DNA from 3 places in the Lysinibacillus sp. OF-1 genome. Region 1 is predicted to be linked to each of the others. Evidence: a T-box and tRNA genes for the amino acid it is inferred to sense, from the RefSeq annotation. Region 1 holds a T-box; the other regions hold tRNA genes.
The links. A T-box is a leader RNA that pairs with one kind of tRNA and senses whether it is charged. The one in region 1 lies ahead of argS (arginine--tRNA ligase), so its partner is inferred to be a tRNA-Arg.

Region 1 (6,942 bases):
GACTGTCACAGCCTGTAACGAGGAAAGCTGTCGCTCCTAACACGAGCATTTTTTTATACATACCTTCACCAAAACTTTCTATTCATCATTCTCTATTATCTATCATAATCAAGGATTTGTGATGTTTCAAGTTTACATAATATTATTATTTATATAATAATGTTAGGGAAATGCGACAACACCGCTAAATATATTTCATTCTACCTATTATTATTTATGAAATACGAAATTTGCTATGAGGATTGGAGGATAACTGGACCTAAAAATAATTTTCATTAAAAAAGACATGCGCATTGCTTCACATGTCTTCTTCGATTATTTTTTTCTTAACAGTCTTGTCGATACGATAATGCCCACCATCAACAGTAAAAAGATGCTATAAGTCCATGTATGATTGCCTGTGATATCATAGCAAACCCCGATCATAATGGGAATAATTGCACTCAGCATAAAGCCACCTGATAGCACCATGGATGACCAGCTATTAGCCTCCAGATCATTTTTGGCTTCATCCAGCGGTAACAATAAGCCAATCGGAAATAGACCACTTAGAACAATGCCGATTAATAAAACAGCAAGCCATAAATAGACGCCTGACGTAAGCCATAATAGCGTGAAACCAATTAATCCTACAAAGCCTAGTGCCAGTATCCATACCATTCGACTTGACCATTTTTCCATGAGCATCGGCACTGCAATATTGCCGATCATTTGCACAATAGACATAAACGTCAGCATAGCACTTGCTGTCTCTAGTGATAAGCCTTTATCCTGCAACAGCGGTGTAAGCCACGCCATCATCGAAAAAAACAGCGAGGTTTGTAAGCCAAAGTACAGTAAGATCGCCCAAGCACGTCCAGATGTCCAAGGATTACGAGCATATTCAGTCGTCGTTATCTTTAGAACTTGTTCATTTTGCTGTGATGGTATGGCCCATAACCAAATAACTAGCGTCCCTAATGCAAGTAGAGCCCATATCCCCAGAGCGACGGTCCAGCTATTGCCGAAAATTTGATAAAATGTCACCGTTAAGGCCGCACTTAATGTAGCACCTACGCCAATGCCGAAGGAATAAATGCCAATCACGGTCGTAAAACGCTGTGGAAACTTTTTCTTAATAAAGGCATTTAAAATAGGACCAATCATCGCAATAGCTAAGCCTGCTGCAAAGCTTGTCACAATGAGCAAAGCGTAGCTTTCTTGTAAAAGGCGTAGTCCATTGGCAAAGACGAGAATAGCCACTAAAAATGTTATGGCGGATTTCGTGCCAACCTTTCGCTGAAGCGGTACAGCCAAAGGTGCAAATAAACCCATACAAAAAACGGGGATGGATGTCAGAAAACTCATACTTGTATTGGAGACATGTAAGGATGTCATCAGTACATTATAAAGTGGGCCAATCCCTGTTACTGCAGGTCTCATATTGAGTGCAACAAAAAATATACTGATGACCACTAGTATAAGTGAAAGGGTCCATTGTTTTTTTGCCATTTGTTCAATATCCTCTCTACTGCCACTCAACATTCATTGCTGAAAGAGTTTGTTTATTTATTCCTCTCTCCTTTTACCATGTTTTCGATAGACGGTCAATCTTGGGACAGTTTCTTGAAAATGGCTATTTTTTATCTTGATTCAGTAGATGTCACATATTTTCAGGTAATTCAATGCCCAATAAGGCGAATGATTCTTTTAAGACAATCGCAACACATGAACAAAGTGCTAGACGTGACGCTTGATATTCATCATCCGCTAATATTTTCTGTTGGGCATAATATTTATTCAATAAACGGGCCAATTGTAAGGCATATTTCGCTATTTGGGACGGGTCAGCCTGATCAAAAGACGTAGCTACCACTTTCGGAAACTGCTCCAGTAATAAAACAATTGGCCAAGCCTGCTCTCCTAATGGCTGGAAGGTCATCACTTCAGCTGGGGCGTTTGCTTTTTCTAAAATGGAGCAAAGACGGGCATACGTATACTGTACATAAGGACCTGTTTCACCTTCAAAATTCATCATTTGCTCGATCGAAAATTCAATATCATTGAGGCGATGGTATTTCAAATCATTAAATATAACTGCGCCAACCCCAACTTGCTGGGCTACTCGCTCCTTGTTAGGAAGATGGGGATTTTTCTCTTCGATATTACGCTTCGCCGTCGCAATGGCCTCTGCTAGCACATCTGCTAATAACACCACTTTGCCTTTACGGGTCGACATTTTTTTGCCATCCTTGAGCATCATCCCAAATGGGACGTGCTGTAGATTTTTGGCCCAAGCATAGCCCATTTTTTCGATGACTTGAAAAAGTTGTTTAAAATGGAGGGATTGCTCATTGCCAACAACGTAGAAAATCTTTTCTGGCTGGTAATGCTGTTGGCGATACAGGGCAGCAGCTAAATCGCGTGTCGCATAAAGCGTGGCTCCATCTGTTTTCGTCATTAAGCATGGGGGCATTTCCTCCATCTCCACAACATACGCCCCATCTGATTCCACTAGGAGCCCTTTTTCTTGTAGTTCTGTCACAACAGGCATCATTTTGTCATTGTAAAAGGCTTCTCCTGTAAAAGCATCAAAGTGAATTCCTAGCAACTCGTATATTGATTGAAATTCTACTAATGATACATCTCGGAACCATTGCCATAATGCCAGTGCCTCTGCATCGCCATCCTCCAACGCTTTAAAGGCGGCACGTGCCTGTTCAATCAGTGCTGGGTCTTGCTCTGCCTCTTCATGAAACTGCACATAAATCTTTAATAGCTCCTCAATTGGTGACGCTGTAATGGCTTGCTTATCACCCCAATATTGATAAGCCACAATAAGCTTACCGAACTGTGTACCCCAGTCCCCTAAATGATTGATGCGAATCGCTTGATAACCATTTTTTTCTGCCATATTGGCTAAAGCATTCCCAATGACTGTTGAACGTAAATGCCCCATCGAGAATGGCTTCGCAATATTAGGAGATGAAAAATCTAGGACGACAGCTCCCATCCCCGTTTGATTAGTTCCATATGATTGTTTTGCTTGCATGATGTTGCTTAGCACTTGTTGCGTCACTTTTTGTTGATCTAGAAAAATATTGACATAGCCTCCAACAGCTTGCACACGCTGGATATTGTCATTGTTTAATTGACTTGCTATATCCGCTGCAATAGTTTGTGGTGACTTTTTCCATCTTTTTGCTAAGGTAAAACAAGGAAATGCCACGTCCCCTAGCTCCGAGCTTTTTGGTTTTTCTAATAATGACGCAATATCATCTGCTGTTAATTGATGATTTACTACTTCTGCCATACTTTCAGCGATTTGTTTATTCATCTTGATCCTCCTCCTGTCCAAATAAAAAAGCCCCCGTCTCTAAAATTAGAGACGAGAGCATTATAATCCCGTGGTACCACTCTAGTTGCCATTTAATATGACCACTTTCCATTGTTAACGAGGTGACGCCCCGCTATTCTCTACTACTTGTTCGAGAATCTTCTCCAAAGTGCGCTTCATTCATGGGTTCTGCATTAGGCTCACACCAACCCTAACTCGCTTGCCAGTTGTCCATCAATTACTCTCTTCTTCATCGAATTTTTCTATGATTTTGACATATATTACAGGACTTCCTTATTGGCGTCAACCATTTTTTAAATATAATGTTGGTACTTAGCAATTGACATATCGAGATAATTCGATATATTATTGCGGTATGGAACCAATTGAAATTTTCAAAGCGTTATCAAACGAGACTAGGCTAAACATCTTACAGTGGCTGAAGGAACCTGAGAAACATTTCCCAAAAGTGAGTATCGAAGGAGGCGTATGTGTTGGTGATATTCAGGAGAAAGCTCAAACTTCTCAATCAACCGTTTCTCACTACTTAAATATGATGCAAAAGGCTGGACTTCTCGAATCTTTTCGTCATGGTCAATGGACATATTATAAATTAAAAGAAGAAACGATTCATCAAATTGCCTCGTTTCTTGTATCAGATACCCAAAATGATTAAAATTGGGTTTCTGTTTAAAATGCCATATCGATTATTCACGATAAATAGATACGCTATAGACATTTGCACAATACATCGAAATTTCTCGATATATTGATATAAAGGAGTGATGTTTTTTGATTATGAATAAAGAAAATGCATTTAGCAATAAACATAAAATTTTAGCCTTCACATTAACCTTATTAACGTTTGTCATGGGAACAAGTGAATTTGTTATTGTAGGATTATTAACGGAGGTCTCTACAGATTTAAGTATACCAATTGCCACAGCTGGTTCCTTGATTTCTGGATTTGCTATCGCCTATGCGATTGGTACACCCATCTTAACCGGTTTTGTTAGTAGATTTGCAAAATATCCACTCATGTTAGTATTGATTTCCCTCTTTATACTTGGAAATATTGTAAGTGCCCTCTCTAGTTCCTATGGTATTTTAATAACTTCCAGAGTTGTTACGGCTGTTGTCAGCGGCGTACTTACAGCATTAGCCATGTCCATAGCGAATGATAGTATGCCAAAAGAAAAAAGATCCTCTATCATTGCTTTCATATTTGCGGGCTTTACCATTGCCAACGTCATGGGTGTACCTCTAGGAACAATGGTTGGACAATGGAGTAATTGGCACATGACATTTTGGTTAACGGCAGCTTTAGGCGGGATTGCCTTTATCATCAGCATGTTTGTGCTACCTCGAAATATCAAAGCAACAAAAAGTTCACTATCAGAGCAATTAAGTTTATTTAAGCAACCTAAAATCATTCTAGCATTCTTCATTCCTGTTTTTACGATTGCTGGAACATACACAATCTATACTTTTATTACGCCCATTTTACAACAAAAACTTGGTATTGAAACGAAATACATAGGTATTGTTCTCTTAATCTATGGCTTCTTTTCAATCTTTAGTAATCTTTTAGCTGGCAAGATTGCTCAGCATAACGGTTTAGGTAGATTGCGCTATACGTTCATTATTCAGGCCATTATCTTATTTACTCTGTATTTTACGATGTCCTCTATGTGGTTAGGGCTACTGACTATTATGTTAATGGCTGTCATGCTATATGCTGTTAATGCAACTGTCCAACTCTACTTCATGGATTTAGCTGAAAGATATTCTCCCTCTGCAAAAGACTTTGCATCCTCATTAACCCCTGTTGCTGTTAATGTGGGGATTGCATTAGGTTCTGCAATAGGAGGATTTGTCGTAGCTTCTGGCAGTCTAGACAAACTTTCGTGGGCTGGTGGAATCTTAGCGCTCATAGCCTCAGTGTTAACATTCATGAGCTATAGATTAAATCAAAAGGATCAAATTTAATACTTCCGTTTAACACTATATGTAAAGGTTGCTTGAAACAAAAGGAGATCTCTGACTGAGTGAGGCTGCCCATAGTGGAAATCAACGGCTTTATATTATTGTAAAATAAAAAAACTGTAGGCAAACGCTCAAATTTTTCGAGCTTGTCTACAGTCTGAAACATTCCTCAAGAAGAGGAATGCTTCTTTTCTACATAATGAATGACATCAGCCATGATGGCGTACATCTCTTTTAATTTTAATTTCTTATTGTCTGAAATTTTCTTTGCTACTTTTTCAGTGACAATTCCTTTTTCCTTTAATGTATCCCAGCTAGTCGCATTGGATTCACCAATGAGGACGTCAGCCAAATATTGAGCCATCTCATCACGTTCAATGGCTTCTTCGCCATTATTATAAACTTTATTGATGACAATTTCGAGCTGATCACTCATACCTGCTGCACTTTCTCCACCAGCTCGTAGCATACTCTCTTTTAACATTTTAGCAAACTTTATTTTTGTCGCCTGGCTGTCCACTTTTAAATCATTATCATAACCACCCACCACTAGGCCATAGTTAATGAGTGTTTGAATAGCTTCATCATACCATTTCCCTTGATATGGGTACTCCATAGAAAATGAATCAACATATGCTCCCTGTTTGTCGAGCTGTTTTCTTAACGTAGCAATTAACTGTTTATCCTTGCTCATATCTCTAAAGGTTACATCCTCTTTCATGACTAGTGCAGCCGCAGTCCCAGCCGCTTCACCTGTCACCATCCCTGTCGGAACAATGCGCGCACTACCTGCCGCCAGTGATGAATACCCTGCAGAGCGTCCAACCACCAATAAGCCATCAATGTCCTTCGGTACTAATGAACGGAAAGGAATAGCATACTGCTTTGGCGCTGCAATGACATACCCATAATCATGCGGCGTTTGTGCTTGCACATCGACTGGATAAGAAGCAATCCCAATGCTATCCCATTGGTCACTATTTTTCCACAGGTCAGCCATCGTTAATTGATATTCCGCCCAAATATGTCTCGTTTCTCTTACATAAAGTTCCTCTGGATAGCTAATAATTTCAGCCTTTTCAAACCCTGGAAAATTCGCTTGTAAATATTCTAGAATGTGTAACGTTTCTTTCTTTCCTGCGACAATAGCAGCTTGTTTCGAATTGTCATTTAAGCCATCAATACCAAAAATCTGTAATGCATTAATAAAATATTCATCATCTACACGAGCTAAGTTTAACCCTCTTAATCGTGTACCCTCTTGCAAAGGCTTGTATTCATCATGGAGCTTTGTAAAGCCCCACATCACGGTATGATTCAAATTAGCACCGCCAAACACATCGGATTTAGCCGCTTTTTTTACTTCATCCCAATCGACATTTTTCAAATGCAACATTAATGTCACAGCCATGCGTTTATCTTTTATGCCAATATCTTCTCCTCCCACAAAGAAAGGAACGTTGGACATGGCCGCAAAATCAGCATCCTGCGTGGCATCTATAAATGATTTCCCTGTCACTACATATGTACCGTACTCATTTTTTAATTCCACTGACGTTAATTGTTGTTGATGAACATTCGCTTTCACGACCTCGGTTTGCACCGACAAGGTTAAATTAGGTTCTTCATCGATCAGTTTT
Region 2 (6,942 bases), 2.1 Mb from region 1:
GAAATCTCATCTTGAGGGGGGCTTCATGCTTAGATGCTTTCAGCACTTATCCCGTCCACACATAGCTACCCAGCGATGCCTTTGGCAAGACAACTGGTACACCAGCGGTGTGTCCATCCCGGTCCTCTCGTACTAAGGACAGCTCCTCTCAAATTTCCTACGCCCACGACGGATAGGGACCGAACTGTCTCACGACGTTCTGAACCCAGCTCGCGTACCGCTTTAATGGGCGAACAGCCCAACCCTTGGGACCGACTACAGCCCCAGGATGCGATGAGCCGACATCGAGGTGCCAAACCTCCCCGTCGATGTGGACTCTTGGGGGAGATAAGCCTGTTATCCCCGGGGTAGCTTTTATCCGTTGAGCGATGGCCCTTCCATGCGGAACCACCGGATCACTAAGCCCGTCTTTCGACCCTGCTCGACTTGTAGGTCTCGCAGTCAAGCTCCCTTGTGCCTTTACACTCTACGAATGATTTCCAACCATTCTGAGGGAACCTTTGGGCGCCTCCGTTACCTTTTAGGAGGCGACCGCCCCAGTCAAACTGTCCGCCTGACACTGTCTCCTGCCCCGCTAAGGGGCATGGGTTAGAATTTCAATACAACCAGGGTAGTATCCCACCGACGCCTCCTTCGAAGCTGGCGCTCCGAGATCTCTGGCTCCTACCTATCCTGTACAAGTTGTACCAAAATTCAATATCAGGCTACAGTAAAGCTCCACGGGGTCTTTCCGTCCTGTCGCGGGTAACCTGCATCTTCACAGGTACTATAATTTCACCGAGTCTCTCGTTGAGACAGTGCCCAGATCGTTACGCCTTTCGTGCGGGTCGGAACTTACCCGACAAGGAATTTCGCTACCTTAGGACCGTTATAGTTACGGCCGCCGTTTACTGGGGCTTCAATTCGCAGCTTCGCTTGCGCTAACCACTCCTCTTAACCTTCCAGCACCGGGCAGGCGTCAGCCCCTATACGTCACCTTACGGTTTTGCAGAGACCTGTGTTTTTGCTAAACAGTCGCCTGGGCCTATTCACTGCGGCTCTCATGCGCTTGCACGCTCAAGAGCACCCCTTCTCCCGAAGTTACGGGGTCATTTTGCCGAGTTCCTTAACGAGAGTTCTCTCGCACACCTTAGGATTCTCTCCTCGACTACCTGTGTCGGTTTGCGGTACGGGCACCTCTCACCTCGATAGAGGCTTTTCTTGGCAGTGTGAAATCAGGAACTTCGTCCATACGGACTCGCCATCACAGCTCAACGTTACAGTGTGCGGATTTGCCTACACACACGCCTTACTGCTTGGACGCGCATAACCAACAGCGCGCTTACCCTATCCTACTGCGTCCCCCCATTTCTCAAACGGTGAGGAGGTGGTACAGGAATATCAACCTGTTGTCCATCGCCTACGCCTATCGGCCTCGGCTTAGGTCCCGACTAACCCTGAGCGGACGAGCCTTCCTCAGGAAACCTTAGTCATACGGTGGACGGGATTCTCACCCGTCTTTCGCTACTCATACCGGCATTCTCACTTCTAAGCGCTCCACCAGTCCTTCCGGTCTGACTTCAACGCACTTAGAACGCTCTCCTACCACTGACATCGTAGATGTCAATCCACAGCTTCGGTGAATCGTTTAGCCCCGATACATTTTCGGCGCAGCGTCACTCGACCAGTGAGCTATTACGCACTCTTTAAATGATGGCTGCTTCTAAGCCAACATCCTGGTTGTCTGTGCAACGCCACATCCTTTTCCACTTAACGATTACTTTGGGACCTTAGCTGGTGGTCTGGGCTGTTTCCCTTTTGACTACGGATCTTATCACTCGCAGTCTGACTCCCGTGTATAAATATCTGGCATTCGGAGTTTGTCTGAATTCGGTAAACCGGGATGGCCCCCTAGTCCAAACAGTGCTCTACCTCCAGTATTCTCATCACGAGGCTAGCCCTAAAGCTATTTCGGAGAGAACCAGCTATCTCCAAGTTCGATTGGAATTTCTCCGCTACCCACACCTCATCCCCGCACTTTTCAACGTGCGTGGGTTCGGGCCTCCAGTAAGTGTTACCTTACCTTCACCCTGGACATGGGTAGATCACCTGGTTTCGGGTCTACGACCACGTACTATTTCGCCCTATTCAGACTCGCTTTCGCTGCGGCTCCGCCTTCTAAAGCTTAACCTCGCACGTAATCGTAACTCGCCGGTTCATTCTACAAAAGGCACGCTATCACCCATTAACGGGCTCTAACTACTTGTAGGCACACGGTTTCAGGATCTCTTTCACTCCCCTTCCGGGGTGCTTTTCACCTTTCCCTCACGGTACTGGTTCACTATCGGTCACTAGGTAGTATTTAGCCTTGGGAGATGGTCCTCCCGGATTCCGACGGAATTTCACGTGTTCCGCCGTACTCAGGATCCACTCAGGAGAGAACGAACTTTCGACTACAGGGCTTTTACCTGCTCTGGCGGACCTTTCCAAGTCGCTTCATCTAACTCGCTCTTTTGTAACTCCGTATTGAGTGTCCTACAACCCCAAGAGGCAAGCCTCTTGGTTTGGGCTCTTCCCGTTTCGCTCGCCGCTACTCAGGGAATCGATTTTTCTTTCTCTTCCTCCAGGTACTTAGATGTTTCAGTTCCCTGGGTCTGCCTTCAAGACGCTATGTATTCACGTCAAGATACTACGCGATTAAACGTAGTGGGTTCCCCCATTCGGAAATCTCCGGATCAAAGCTCACTTACAGCTCCCCGAAGCATATCGGTGTTAGTGCCGTCCTTCTTCGGCTCCTAGTGCCAAGGCATTCGCCGTGCGCCCTTAATAACTTAACCAAGTTATTAAGCCTATAAAAAAACTTAAAAAATAAATGTGTTTGTTACAATTTCAATGTCGTTTTATCCAGTTTTCAAAGAACAAAGATTGGTGGAGCCTAGCGGGATCGAACCGCTGACCTCCTGCGTGCAAGGCAGGCGCTCTCCCAGCTGAGCTAAGGCCCCAAGAGGTATATATGGTGGGCCTAAATGGACTCGAACCATCGACCTCACGCTTATCAGGCGTGCGCTCTAACCAGCTGAGCTATAGGCCCTCTTGGAAGTTTTATATTATTTAATAAACCTTCAAAACTGAACGCAAAACGTAATCTTACAAACCCTAGGTTTGTATTCCGAAATAATCCTTAGAAAGGAGGTGATCCAGCCGCACCTTCCGATACGGCTACCTTGTTACGACTTCACCCCAATCATCTATCCCACCTTCGGCGGCTGGCTCCAAAAGGTTACCTCACCGACTTCGGGTGTTACAAACTCTCGTGGTGTGACGGGCGGTGTGTACAAGGCCCGGGAACGTATTCACCGCGGCATGCTGATCCGCGATTACTAGCGATTCCGGCTTCATGTAGGCGAGTTGCAGCCTACAATCCGAACTGAGAACGACTTTATCGGATTAGCTCCCTCTCGCGAGTTGGCAACCGTTTGTATCGTCCATTGTAGCACGTGTGTAGCCCAGGTCATAAGGGGCATGATGATTTGACGTCATCCCCACCTTCCTCCGGTTTGTCACCGGCAGTCACCTTAGAGTGCCCAACTAAATGATGGCAACTAAGATCAAGGGTTGCGCTCGTTGCGGGACTTAACCCAACATCTCACGACACGAGCTGACGACAACCATGCACCACCTGTCACCGTTGCCCCCGAAGGGGAAACTATATCTCTACAGTGGTCAACGGGATGTCAAGACCTGGTAAGGTTCTTCGCGTTGCTTCGAATTAAACCACATGCTCCACCGCTTGTGCGGGCCCCCGTCAATTCCTTTGAGTTTCAGTCTTGCGACCGTACTCCCCAGGCGGAGTGCTTAATGCGTTAGCTGCAGCACTAAGGGGCGGAAACCCCCTAACACTTAGCACTCATCGTTTACGGCGTGGACTACCAGGGTATCTAATCCTGTTTGCTCCCCACGCTTTCGCGCCTCAGTGTCAGTTACAGACCAGATAGTCGCCTTCGCCACTGGTGTTCCTCCAAATCTCTACGCATTTCACCGCTACACTTGGAATTCCACTATCCTCTTCTGCACTCAAGTCTCCCAGTTTCCAATGACCCTCCACGGTTGAGCCGTGGGCTTTCACATCAGACTTAAGAAACCACCTGCGCGCGCTTTACGCCCAATAATTCCGGACAACGCTTGCCACCTACGTATTACCGCGGCTGCTGGCACGTAGTTAGCCGTGGCTTTCTAATAAGGTACCGTCAAGGTACAGCCAGTTACTACTGTACTTGTTCTTCCCTTACAACAGAGTTTTACGAACCGAAATCCTTCTTCACTCACGCGGCGTTGCTCCATCAGGCTTTCGCCCATTGTGGAAGATTCCCTACTGCTGCCTCCCGTAGGAGTCTGGGCCGTGTCTCAGTCCCAGTGTGGCCGATCACCCTCTCAGGTCGGCTACGCATCGTCGCCTTGGTGAGCCGTTACCTCACCAACTAGCTAATGCGCCGCGGGCCCATCCTATAGCGACAGCCGAAACCGTCTTTCAGTGTTTCACCATGAGGTGAAACAGATTATTCGGTATTAGCCCCGGTTTCCCGGAGTTATCCCAAACTATAAGGTAGGTTGCCCACGTGTTACTCACCCGTCCGCCGCTAACGTCGAAGGAGCAAGCTCCTTCTCTGTTCGCTCGACTTGCATGTATTAGGCACGCCGCCAGCGTTCGTCCTGAGCCAGGATCAAACTCTCCATAAAAGAAATTTGAATAGCTCAAATTGTTTTGCTGGCATCAATTTTGATGTCCAAAATTTTGTTTTGTTCACTAACCGAAGTTAGTTACTGAAAACTTTATTGATTACGTTTTGCTTGTTCAGTTTTCAAGGTTCATTTAATAAATCGAATTGGTGGAGCCTAGCGGGATCGAACCGCTGACCTCCTGCGTGCAAGGCAGGCGCTCTCCCAGCTGAGCTAAGGCCCCATATATTTTTAGGAAATGGTCGGGAAGACAGGATTCGAACCTGCGACCCCTTGGTCCCAAACCAAGTGCTCTACCAAGCTGAGCTACTTCCCGTTCTTTTTTGGCGCGCCCGACAGGAGTCGAACCCATAACCTTCTGATCCGTAGTCAGACGCTCTATCCAATTGAGCTACGGGCGCATTAAAAATGGTGCCGAGGACCGGAATCGAACCGGTACGGTAGTCACCTACCGCAGGATTTTAAGTCCTGTGCGTCTGCCAGTTCCGCCACCCCGGCACATTTGGAGCGGAAGACGAGGTTCGAACTCGCGACCCCCACCTTGGCAAGGTGGTGTTCTACCACTGAACTACTTCCGCATGTGCATAAGTTTTTTTATCTGGCAATGAAATAATGGTGCGGGTGAAGGGAGTCGAACCCCCACGCCTTGCGGCGCTAGATCCTAAGTCTAGTGCGTCTGCCAATTCCGCCACACCCGCTTATTATTATTTAAAAATGGTGAGCCATGAAGGACTCGAACCTTCGACCCTCTGATTAAAAGTCAGATGCTCTACCAACTGAGCTAATGGCTCTAAAAAAATGGTGCCGGCTATAGGAATCGAACCCACGACCTACTGATTACAAGTCAGTTGCTCTACCTGCTGAGCTAAACCGGCATATGGTGGAGGATGACGGGCTCGAACCGCCGACCCTCTGCTTGTAAGGCAGATGCTCTCCCAGCTGAGCTAATCCTCCTGGGTATTATGCCTAGCGACGTCCTACTCTCACAGGGGGAAGCCCCCAACTACCATCGGCGCTAAAGAGCTTAACTTCCGTGTTCGGTATGGGAACGGGTGTGACCTCTTTGCCATCATCACTAGACTATGGTCGACCTTCCATACACGGCATACTACTGTGTCTAGAAGCTCTCTTTTTTGAAAGAATTGTTCTTTCAAAACTGGATAAACGGTTCATTGAATGGTTCAAACATTTTGGTTAAGTCCTCGATCGATTAGTATTCGTCAGCTCCATGTGTCACCACACTTCCACCTCGAACCTATCTACCTCATCGTCTTTGAGGGATCTTACTTACTTGCGTAATGGGAAATCTCATCTTGAGGGGGGCTTCATGCTTAGATGCTTTCAGCACTTATCCCGTCCACACATAGCTACCCAGCGATGCCTTTGGCAAGACAACTGGTACACCAGCGGTGTGTCCATCCCGGTCCTCTCGTACTAAGGACAGCTCCTCTCAAATTTCCTACGCCCACGACGGATAGGGACCGAACTGTCTCACGACGTTCTGAACCCAGCTCGCGTACCGCTTTAATGGGCGAACAGCCCAACCCTTGGGACCGACTACAGCCCCAGGATGCGATGAGCCGACATCGAGGTGCCAAACCTCCCCGTCGATGTGGACTCTTGGGGGAGATAAGCCTGTTATCCCCGGGGTAGCTTTTATCCGTTGAGCGATGGCCCTTCCATGCGGAACCACCGGATCACTAAGCCCGTCTTTCGACCCTGCTCGACTTGTAGGTCTCGCAGTCAAGCTCCCTTGTGCCTTTACACTCTACGAATGATTTCCAACCATTCTGAGGGAACCTTTGGGCGCCTCCGTTACCTTTTAGGAGGCGACCGCCCCAGTCAAACTGTCCGCCTGACACTGTCTCCTGCCCCGCTAAGGGGCATGGGTTAGAATTTCAATACAACCAGGGTAGTATCCCACCGACGCCTCCTTCGAAGCTGGCGCTCCGAGATCTCTGGCTCCTACCTATCCTGTACAAGTTGTACCAAAATTCAATATCAGGCTACAGTAAAGCTCCACGGGGTCTTTCCGTCCTGTCGCGGGTAACCTGCATCTTCACAGGTACTATAATTTCACCGAGTCTCTCGTTGAGACAGTGCCCAGATCGTTACGCCTTTCGTGCGGGTCGGAACTTACCCGACAAGGAATTTCGCTACCTTAGGACCGTTATAGTTACGGCCGCCGTTTACTGGGGCTTCAATTCGCAGCTTCGCTTGCGCTAA
Region 3 (6,942 bases), 2.0 Mb from region 1:
CCGAGTCTCTCGTTGAGACAGTGCCCAGATCGTTACGCCTTTCGTGCGGGTCGGAACTTACCCGACAAGGAATTTCGCTACCTTAGGACCGTTATAGTTACGGCCGCCGTTTACTGGGGCTTCAATTCGCAGCTTCGCTTGCGCTAACCACTCCTCTTAACCTTCCAGCACCGGGCAGGCGTCAGCCCCTATACGTCACCTTACGGTTTTGCAGAGACCTGTGTTTTTGCTAAACAGTCGCCTGGGCCTATTCACTGCGGCTCTCATGCGCTTGCACGCTCAAGAGCACCCCTTCTCCCGAAGTTACGGGGTCATTTTGCCGAGTTCCTTAACGAGAGTTCTCTCGCACACCTTAGGATTCTCTCCTCGACTACCTGTGTCGGTTTGCGGTACGGGCACCTCTCACCTCGATAGAGGCTTTTCTTGGCAGTGTGAAATCAGGAACTTCGTCCATACGGACTCGCCATCACAGCTCAACGTTACAGTGTGCGGATTTGCCTACACACACGCCTTACTGCTTGGACGCGCATAACCAACAGCGCGCTTACCCTATCCTACTGCGTCCCCCCATTTCTCAAACGGTGAGGAGGTGGTACAGGAATATCAACCTGTTGTCCATCGCCTACGCCTATCGGCCTCGGCTTAGGTCCCGACTAACCCTGAGCGGACGAGCCTTCCTCAGGAAACCTTAGTCATACGGTGGACGGGATTCTCACCCGTCTTTCGCTACTCATACCGGCATTCTCACTTCTAAGCGCTCCACCAGTCCTTCCGGTCTGACTTCAACGCACTTAGAACGCTCTCCTACCACTGACATCGTAGATGTCAATCCACAGCTTCGGTGAATCGTTTAGCCCCGATACATTTTCGGCGCAGCGTCACTCGACCAGTGAGCTATTACGCACTCTTTAAATGATGGCTGCTTCTAAGCCAACATCCTGGTTGTCTGTGCAACGCCACATCCTTTTCCACTTAACGATTACTTTGGGACCTTAGCTGGTGGTCTGGGCTGTTTCCCTTTTGACTACGGATCTTATCACTCGCAGTCTGACTCCCGTGTATAAATATCTGGCATTCGGAGTTTGTCTGAATTCGGTAAACCGGGATGGCCCCCTAGTCCAAACAGTGCTCTACCTCCAGTATTCTCATCACGAGGCTAGCCCTAAAGCTATTTCGGAGAGAACCAGCTATCTCCAAGTTCGATTGGAATTTCTCCGCTACCCACACCTCATCCCCGCACTTTTCAACGTGCGTGGGTTCGGGCCTCCAGTAAGTGTTACCTTACCTTCACCCTGGACATGGGTAGATCACCTGGTTTCGGGTCTACGACCACGTACTATTTCGCCCTATTCAGACTCGCTTTCGCTGCGGCTCCGCCTTCTAAAGCTTAACCTCGCACGTAATCGTAACTCGCCGGTTCATTCTACAAAAGGCACGCTATCACCCATTAACGGGCTCTAACTACTTGTAGGCACACGGTTTCAGGATCTCTTTCACTCCCCTTCCGGGGTGCTTTTCACCTTTCCCTCACGGTACTGGTTCACTATCGGTCACTAGGTAGTATTTAGCCTTGGGAGATGGTCCTCCCGGATTCCGACGGAATTTCACGTGTTCCGCCGTACTCAGGATCCACTCAGGAGAGAACGAACTTTCGACTACAGGGCTTTTACCTGCTCTGGCGGACCTTTCCAAGTCGCTTCATCTAACTCGCTCTTTTGTAACTCCGTATTGAGTGTCCTACAACCCCAAGAGGCAAGCCTCTTGGTTTGGGCTCTTCCCGTTTCGCTCGCCGCTACTCAGGGAATCGATTTTTCTTTCTCTTCCTCCAGGTACTTAGATGTTTCAGTTCCCTGGGTCTGCCTTCAAGACGCTATGTATTCACGTCAAGATACTACGCGATTAAACGTAGTGGGTTCCCCCATTCGGAAATCTCCGGATCAAAGCTCACTTACAGCTCCCCGAAGCATATCGGTGTTAGTGCCGTCCTTCTTCGGCTCCTAGTGCCAAGGCATTCGCCGTGCGCCCTTAATAACTTAACCTAACGGCTTTCAATAAAAATATCGGAAACCTCTTAATGTTATTAAGCCTATAAAAAACTTAAAAAAATAAATGTGTTTGTTACAATTTCAATGTCGTTTTATCCAGTTTTCAAAGAACAAGTTTTGAAGATTTTCATTCAGAAGAATGAACCTTCAAAACTGAACGCAAAACGTAATCTTACAAACCCTAGGTTTGTATTCCGAAATAATCCTTAGAAAGGAGGTGATCCAGCCGCACCTTCCGATACGGCTACCTTGTTACGACTTCACCCCAATCATCTATCCCACCTTCGGCGGCTGGCTCCAAAAGGTTACCTCACCGACTTCGGGTGTTACAAACTCTCGTGGTGTGACGGGCGGTGTGTACAAGGCCCGGGAACGTATTCACCGCGGCATGCTGATCCGCGATTACTAGCGATTCCGGCTTCATGTAGGCGAGTTGCAGCCTACAATCCGAACTGAGAACGACTTTATCGGATTAGCTCCCTCTCGCGAGTTGGCAACCGTTTGTATCGTCCATTGTAGCACGTGTGTAGCCCAGGTCATAAGGGGCATGATGATTTGACGTCATCCCCACCTTCCTCCGGTTTGTCACCGGCAGTCACCTTAGAGTGCCCAACTAAATGATGGCAACTAAGATCAAGGGTTGCGCTCGTTGCGGGACTTAACCCAACATCTCACGACACGAGCTGACGACAACCATGCACCACCTGTCACCGTTGCCCCCGAAGGGGAAACTATATCTCTACAGTGGTCAACGGGATGTCAAGACCTGGTAAGGTTCTTCGCGTTGCTTCGAATTAAACCACATGCTCCACCGCTTGTGCGGGCCCCCGTCAATTCCTTTGAGTTTCAGTCTTGCGACCGTACTCCCCAGGCGGAGTGCTTAATGCGTTAGCTGCAGCACTAAGGGGCGGAAACCCCCTAACACTTAGCACTCATCGTTTACGGCGTGGACTACCAGGGTATCTAATCCTGTTTGCTCCCCACGCTTTCGCGCCTCAGTGTCAGTTACAGACCAGATAGTCGCCTTCGCCACTGGTGTTCCTCCAAATCTCTACGCATTTCACCGCTACACTTGGAATTCCACTATCCTCTTCTGCACTCAAGTCTCCCAGTTTCCAATGACCCTCCACGGTTGAGCCGTGGGCTTTCACATCAGACTTAAGAAACCACCTGCGCGCGCTTTACGCCCAATAATTCCGGACAACGCTTGCCACCTACGTATTACCGCGGCTGCTGGCACGTAGTTAGCCGTGGCTTTCTAATAAGGTACCGTCAAGGTACAGCCAGTTACTACTGTACTTGTTCTTCCCTTACAACAGAGTTTTACGAACCGAAATCCTTCTTCACTCACGCGGCGTTGCTCCATCAGGCTTTCGCCCATTGTGGAAGATTCCCTACTGCTGCCTCCCGTAGGAGTCTGGGCCGTGTCTCAGTCCCAGTGTGGCCGATCACCCTCTCAGGTCGGCTACGCATCGTCGCCTTGGTGAGCCGTTACCTCACCAACTAGCTAATGCGCCGCGGGCCCATCCTATAGCGACAGCCGAAACCGTCTTTCAGTGTTTCACCATGAGGTGAAACAGATTATTCGGTATTAGCCCCGGTTTCCCGGAGTTATCCCAAACTATAAGGTAGGTTGCCCACGTGTTACTCACCCGTCCGCCGCTAACGTCGAAGGAGCAAGCTCCTTCTCTGTTCGCTCGACTTGCATGTATTAGGCACGCCGCCAGCGTTCGTCCTGAGCCAGGATCAAACTCTCCATAAAAGAAATTTGAATAGCTCAAATTGTTTTGCTGGCATCAATTTTGATGTCCAAAATTTTGTTTCGTTCACTAACCAAAGCTAGTTACTGAAAACTTTATTGATTACGTTTTGCTTGTTCAGTTTTCAAGGTTCATATCATTGTCTCTTCGGACAACTTCTTTAGTCTATCAGACAACCGGAAAGTTGTCAACACTTTTTTGGAGCGGGTGATGAGAATCGAACTCACGACATCAGCTTGGAAGGCTGAGGTTTTACCATTAAACTACACCCGCATAATATGATTTATAAATTGGCGCGCCCGGCAGGAGTCGAACCCACAACCTTCTGATCCGTAGTCAGACGCTCTATCCAATTGAGCTACGGGCGCATATAAGAATATAAAATTAATTGACTTGGTGCGGCCGAGAGGACTTGAACCTCCACGGGGTTGCCCCCACTAGGCCCTCAACCTAGCGCGTCTGCCGTTCCGCCACGACCGCATTCAATCAGTAACTTTCTCATTATACTACAAGGAACTGAGAAGTCAATGTTTTTTCCTAAAAAGATGAGCCATGAAGGACTCGAACCTTCGACCCTCTGATTAAAAGTCAGATGCTCTACCAACTGAGCTAATGGCTCAAATTAAGAAATGAATGGCTGGGGTACTAGGATTCGAACCTAGGCATGACGGAATCAAAATCCGTTGCCTTACCGCTTGGCTATACCCCAAAAAGTGGCGGTCCCGACCGGGATCGAACCGGCGATCTCCTGCGTGACAGGCAGGCATGTTAACCGCTACACCACGGGACCAATAAATAGTATTAATTAAATTATGAAGAAATGACCCCTACGGGATTCGAACCCGTGTTACCGCCGTGAAAGGGCGGTGTCTTAACCACTTGACCAAGGGGCCATGGCTCCGAAGGCAGGACTCGAACCTGCGACAACCTGATTAACAGTCAGGTGCTACTACCAACTGAGCTACTTCGGAATACTATGTTTTGCTGTCGTCGTTATCTTGTCGACTTTTACTATTATAGGGACAACTCAACAAAACGTCAACTATTTTTTTATGATTTTTTATTCCACTAGTATTAGCCTACCCAAACACTTACTACAGCAATACTTCTCAACATTCATTTTTATTTTCCGTACATATAGTTGTTGGCAATTGACACAAGTATAAGTATGACGATGATGTCTTTTAGTTGTAGCTTTAGGGGGTTGTAAAACTGAGCAAAATCGAGGTGCATTTACTTTTCTTAATAGCTCTCGAAAATCTTTATCTCGATGTTGATACCCTTTACCTTCAATATGTAAATGATAATGACATAATTCATGGAGTACAATACCTTCAATCTCTCTATAGCCATATAACTCATAGGCTTTCGGGTTTATCTCAATATTATGAGATTGTAAAAGATATCGTCCACCAGTTGAACGTAATCTAGCATTAAAGTAAGCCTGATGCTGAAAAGGTTTTTGAAAGCTTTCCAAGGATAAGCTGTGAACAAGTTGTTGTAACTCCTCATTGTTCATATATTAATCACCTCTAACAACAAGAATACCACACTGTGTAGTATAGACAGTGTGGTAAATATTTATTACTTAAATTATAATGTTTGATTTTTAGGCGGAAGCATTGTTAAAGAAATACGCCCTTTATTGACATCTATTTGTTCTACCCATACTGTGACAATATCACCTAGTGCAACAACTTCTAACGGATGTTTAATGCGTTTGTTTTGTAATTTAGATATATGCACCAACCCGTCTTGCTTTACGCCAATATCAACAAACGCTCCAAAGTCCACCACATTTCTCACTGTGCCCTGCAATTCCATACCTACTTTTAAATCTTCCATTTTTAATACATCTGTTTTAAGCAAAGGCTGTGGGAAAGCATCACGTGGGTCACGACTTGGTTTCATTAAAGTATCCACAATATCTTGAATAGTCACAACACCTATGCCAAGCACGCTACTTAAATTTTGAATATCTAGAGCTGCAATAGCTTCTTCGGCTTTCGGCGTCCCTAGCTCTTTTTTATCAATTTGAGCTTCTACTAATATTTGTTCAGCTAAATCATAGCTCTCTGGATGAATACCTGTAGCATCGAACGGATTTTTTGCTTCTGGGACACGTAAGAAACCGATAGCTTGTTCATACGTTTTAGCACCTAGCCTTGGAATCTTCTTTAATTGTGCACGTGTAGAAAATTGACCATTTTCTTCTCGCATCTTCACGATGTTCTCTGCAACTGTTTTGGATAAACCAGAAACGTATTGTAAGAGTGAAGAAGAAGCCGTGTTTACATCAACCCCTACTTTGTTAACAGCAGTTTCTACTATAAAAGTTAGTGATTCATTTAATTTTTTTTGAGAAACATCATGCTGATACTGACCTACACCAACCGCTTTAGGTTCAATTTTCACTAACTCCGATAAAGGATCTTGTAAACGGCGTGCAATGGACACAGCACTACGCTGCTCAACCTGTAAATCGGGAAATTCAGCCCGTGCAATATCTGATGCTGAATAAACAGATGCTCCCGCTTCGTTGACAATAACATACGCAACATCAGTAGTAAGTTCATTTAGTACATCTGCAATAAATTGTTCTGTTTCACGCGATGCTGTACCATTACCAATTGCAATTATGCTTATTGGATATTTTACTAAAATTCCTTTCACAGTAGCTTTCGCTTTTGCTACATCTGGTTTAGGAGGATGTGGATAAATAGCTGTAACCTCTAACATTTTCCCCGTTTCATCTACAACTGCTAACTTACAACCTGTGCGGTAAGCTGGGTCAACCCCCAATACATATTTGCCTTTCATAGGTGGCTGCAGTAATAAATTACGTAAATTCTCAGAGAAAATATGAATTGCTTGTGTTTCAGCTTTCTCTGTCAATTCGTTTCGTAATTCTCTTTCAATCGAAGGCTGAATTAAACGTTTGTACGAATCTTCAATTGCCAGTTTTACTTCTGCAATTGCAGGGGATGAGCCAATTGCAGGTATCCATTCCTTCCACATAATCATCAAAACTCTGTCTACTGGCACTTGGATTGAAACTTTTAAAACTTCCTCTTTTTCTCCACGGTTGATCGCTAAGATGCGATGCGGAACGATGCGATTAACAGGTTCTTCATACT

Region 2: it encodes a tRNA-Arg, which carries the amino acid that the T-box ahead of argS (arginine--tRNA ligase) is inferred to sense. The anticodon was not compared.
Region 3: it encodes a tRNA-Arg, which carries the amino acid that the T-box ahead of argS (arginine--tRNA ligase) is inferred to sense. The anticodon was not compared.

Annotation. Positions count from the first base shown of each region.
Region 1 is NZ_CP102798.1:2,224,265-2,231,206, reverse strand. Features, by position in the region: gene NV349_RS10830 (hypothetical protein) at 1-61, opposite strand, end outside; gene NV349_RS10825 (MFS transporter) at 316-1,491, opposite strand; gene argS (arginine--tRNA ligase) at 1,643-3,316, opposite strand; T-box leader at 3,361-3,579, opposite strand; gene NV349_RS10815 (ArsR/SmtB family transcription factor) at 3,693-3,992, shown strand; gene NV349_RS10810 (MFS transporter) at 4,115-5,305, shown strand; gene NV349_RS10805 (FAD-dependent oxidoreductase) at 5,472-6,942, opposite strand, start outside.
Region 2 is NZ_CP102798.1:114,455-121,396, reverse strand. Features, by position in the region: rRNA gene NV349_RS00620 (23S ribosomal RNA) at 1-2,816, opposite strand, end outside; tRNA gene NV349_RS00615 (tRNA-Ala) at 2,906-2,981, opposite strand; tRNA gene NV349_RS00610 (tRNA-Ile) at 2,994-3,070, opposite strand; rRNA gene NV349_RS00605 (16S ribosomal RNA) at 3,165-4,716, opposite strand; tRNA gene NV349_RS00600 (tRNA-Ala) at 4,864-4,939, opposite strand; tRNA gene NV349_RS00595 (tRNA-Pro) at 4,956-5,032, opposite strand; tRNA gene NV349_RS00590 (tRNA-Arg) at 5,041-5,117, opposite strand; tRNA gene NV349_RS00585 (tRNA-Leu) at 5,126-5,214, opposite strand; tRNA gene NV349_RS00580 (tRNA-Gly) at 5,220-5,294, opposite strand; tRNA gene NV349_RS00575 (tRNA-Leu) at 5,330-5,414, opposite strand; tRNA gene NV349_RS00570 (tRNA-Lys) at 5,432-5,507, opposite strand; tRNA gene NV349_RS00565 (tRNA-Thr) at 5,516-5,591, opposite strand; tRNA gene NV349_RS00560 (tRNA-Val) at 5,595-5,670, opposite strand; rRNA gene rrf (5S ribosomal RNA) at 5,681-5,796, opposite strand; rRNA gene NV349_RS00550 (23S ribosomal RNA) at 5,907-6,942, opposite strand, start outside.
Region 3 is NZ_CP102798.1:4,224,049-4,230,990, forward strand. Features, by position in the region: rRNA gene NV349_RS20655 (23S ribosomal RNA) at 1-2,039, opposite strand, end outside; rRNA gene NV349_RS20660 (16S ribosomal RNA) at 2,256-3,807, opposite strand; tRNA gene NV349_RS20665 (tRNA-Gly) at 4,005-4,078, opposite strand; tRNA gene NV349_RS20670 (tRNA-Arg) at 4,097-4,173, opposite strand; tRNA gene NV349_RS20675 (tRNA-Leu) at 4,200-4,285, opposite strand; tRNA gene NV349_RS20680 (tRNA-Lys) at 4,352-4,424, opposite strand; tRNA gene NV349_RS20685 (tRNA-Gln) at 4,440-4,514, opposite strand; tRNA gene NV349_RS20690 (tRNA-Asp) at 4,520-4,595, opposite strand; tRNA gene NV349_RS20695 (tRNA-Glu) at 4,627-4,698, opposite strand; tRNA gene NV349_RS20700 (tRNA-Asn) at 4,700-4,776, opposite strand; gene NV349_RS20705 (SprT family protein) at 4,866-5,324, opposite strand; gene NV349_RS20710 (Tex family protein) at 5,399-6,942, opposite strand, start outside.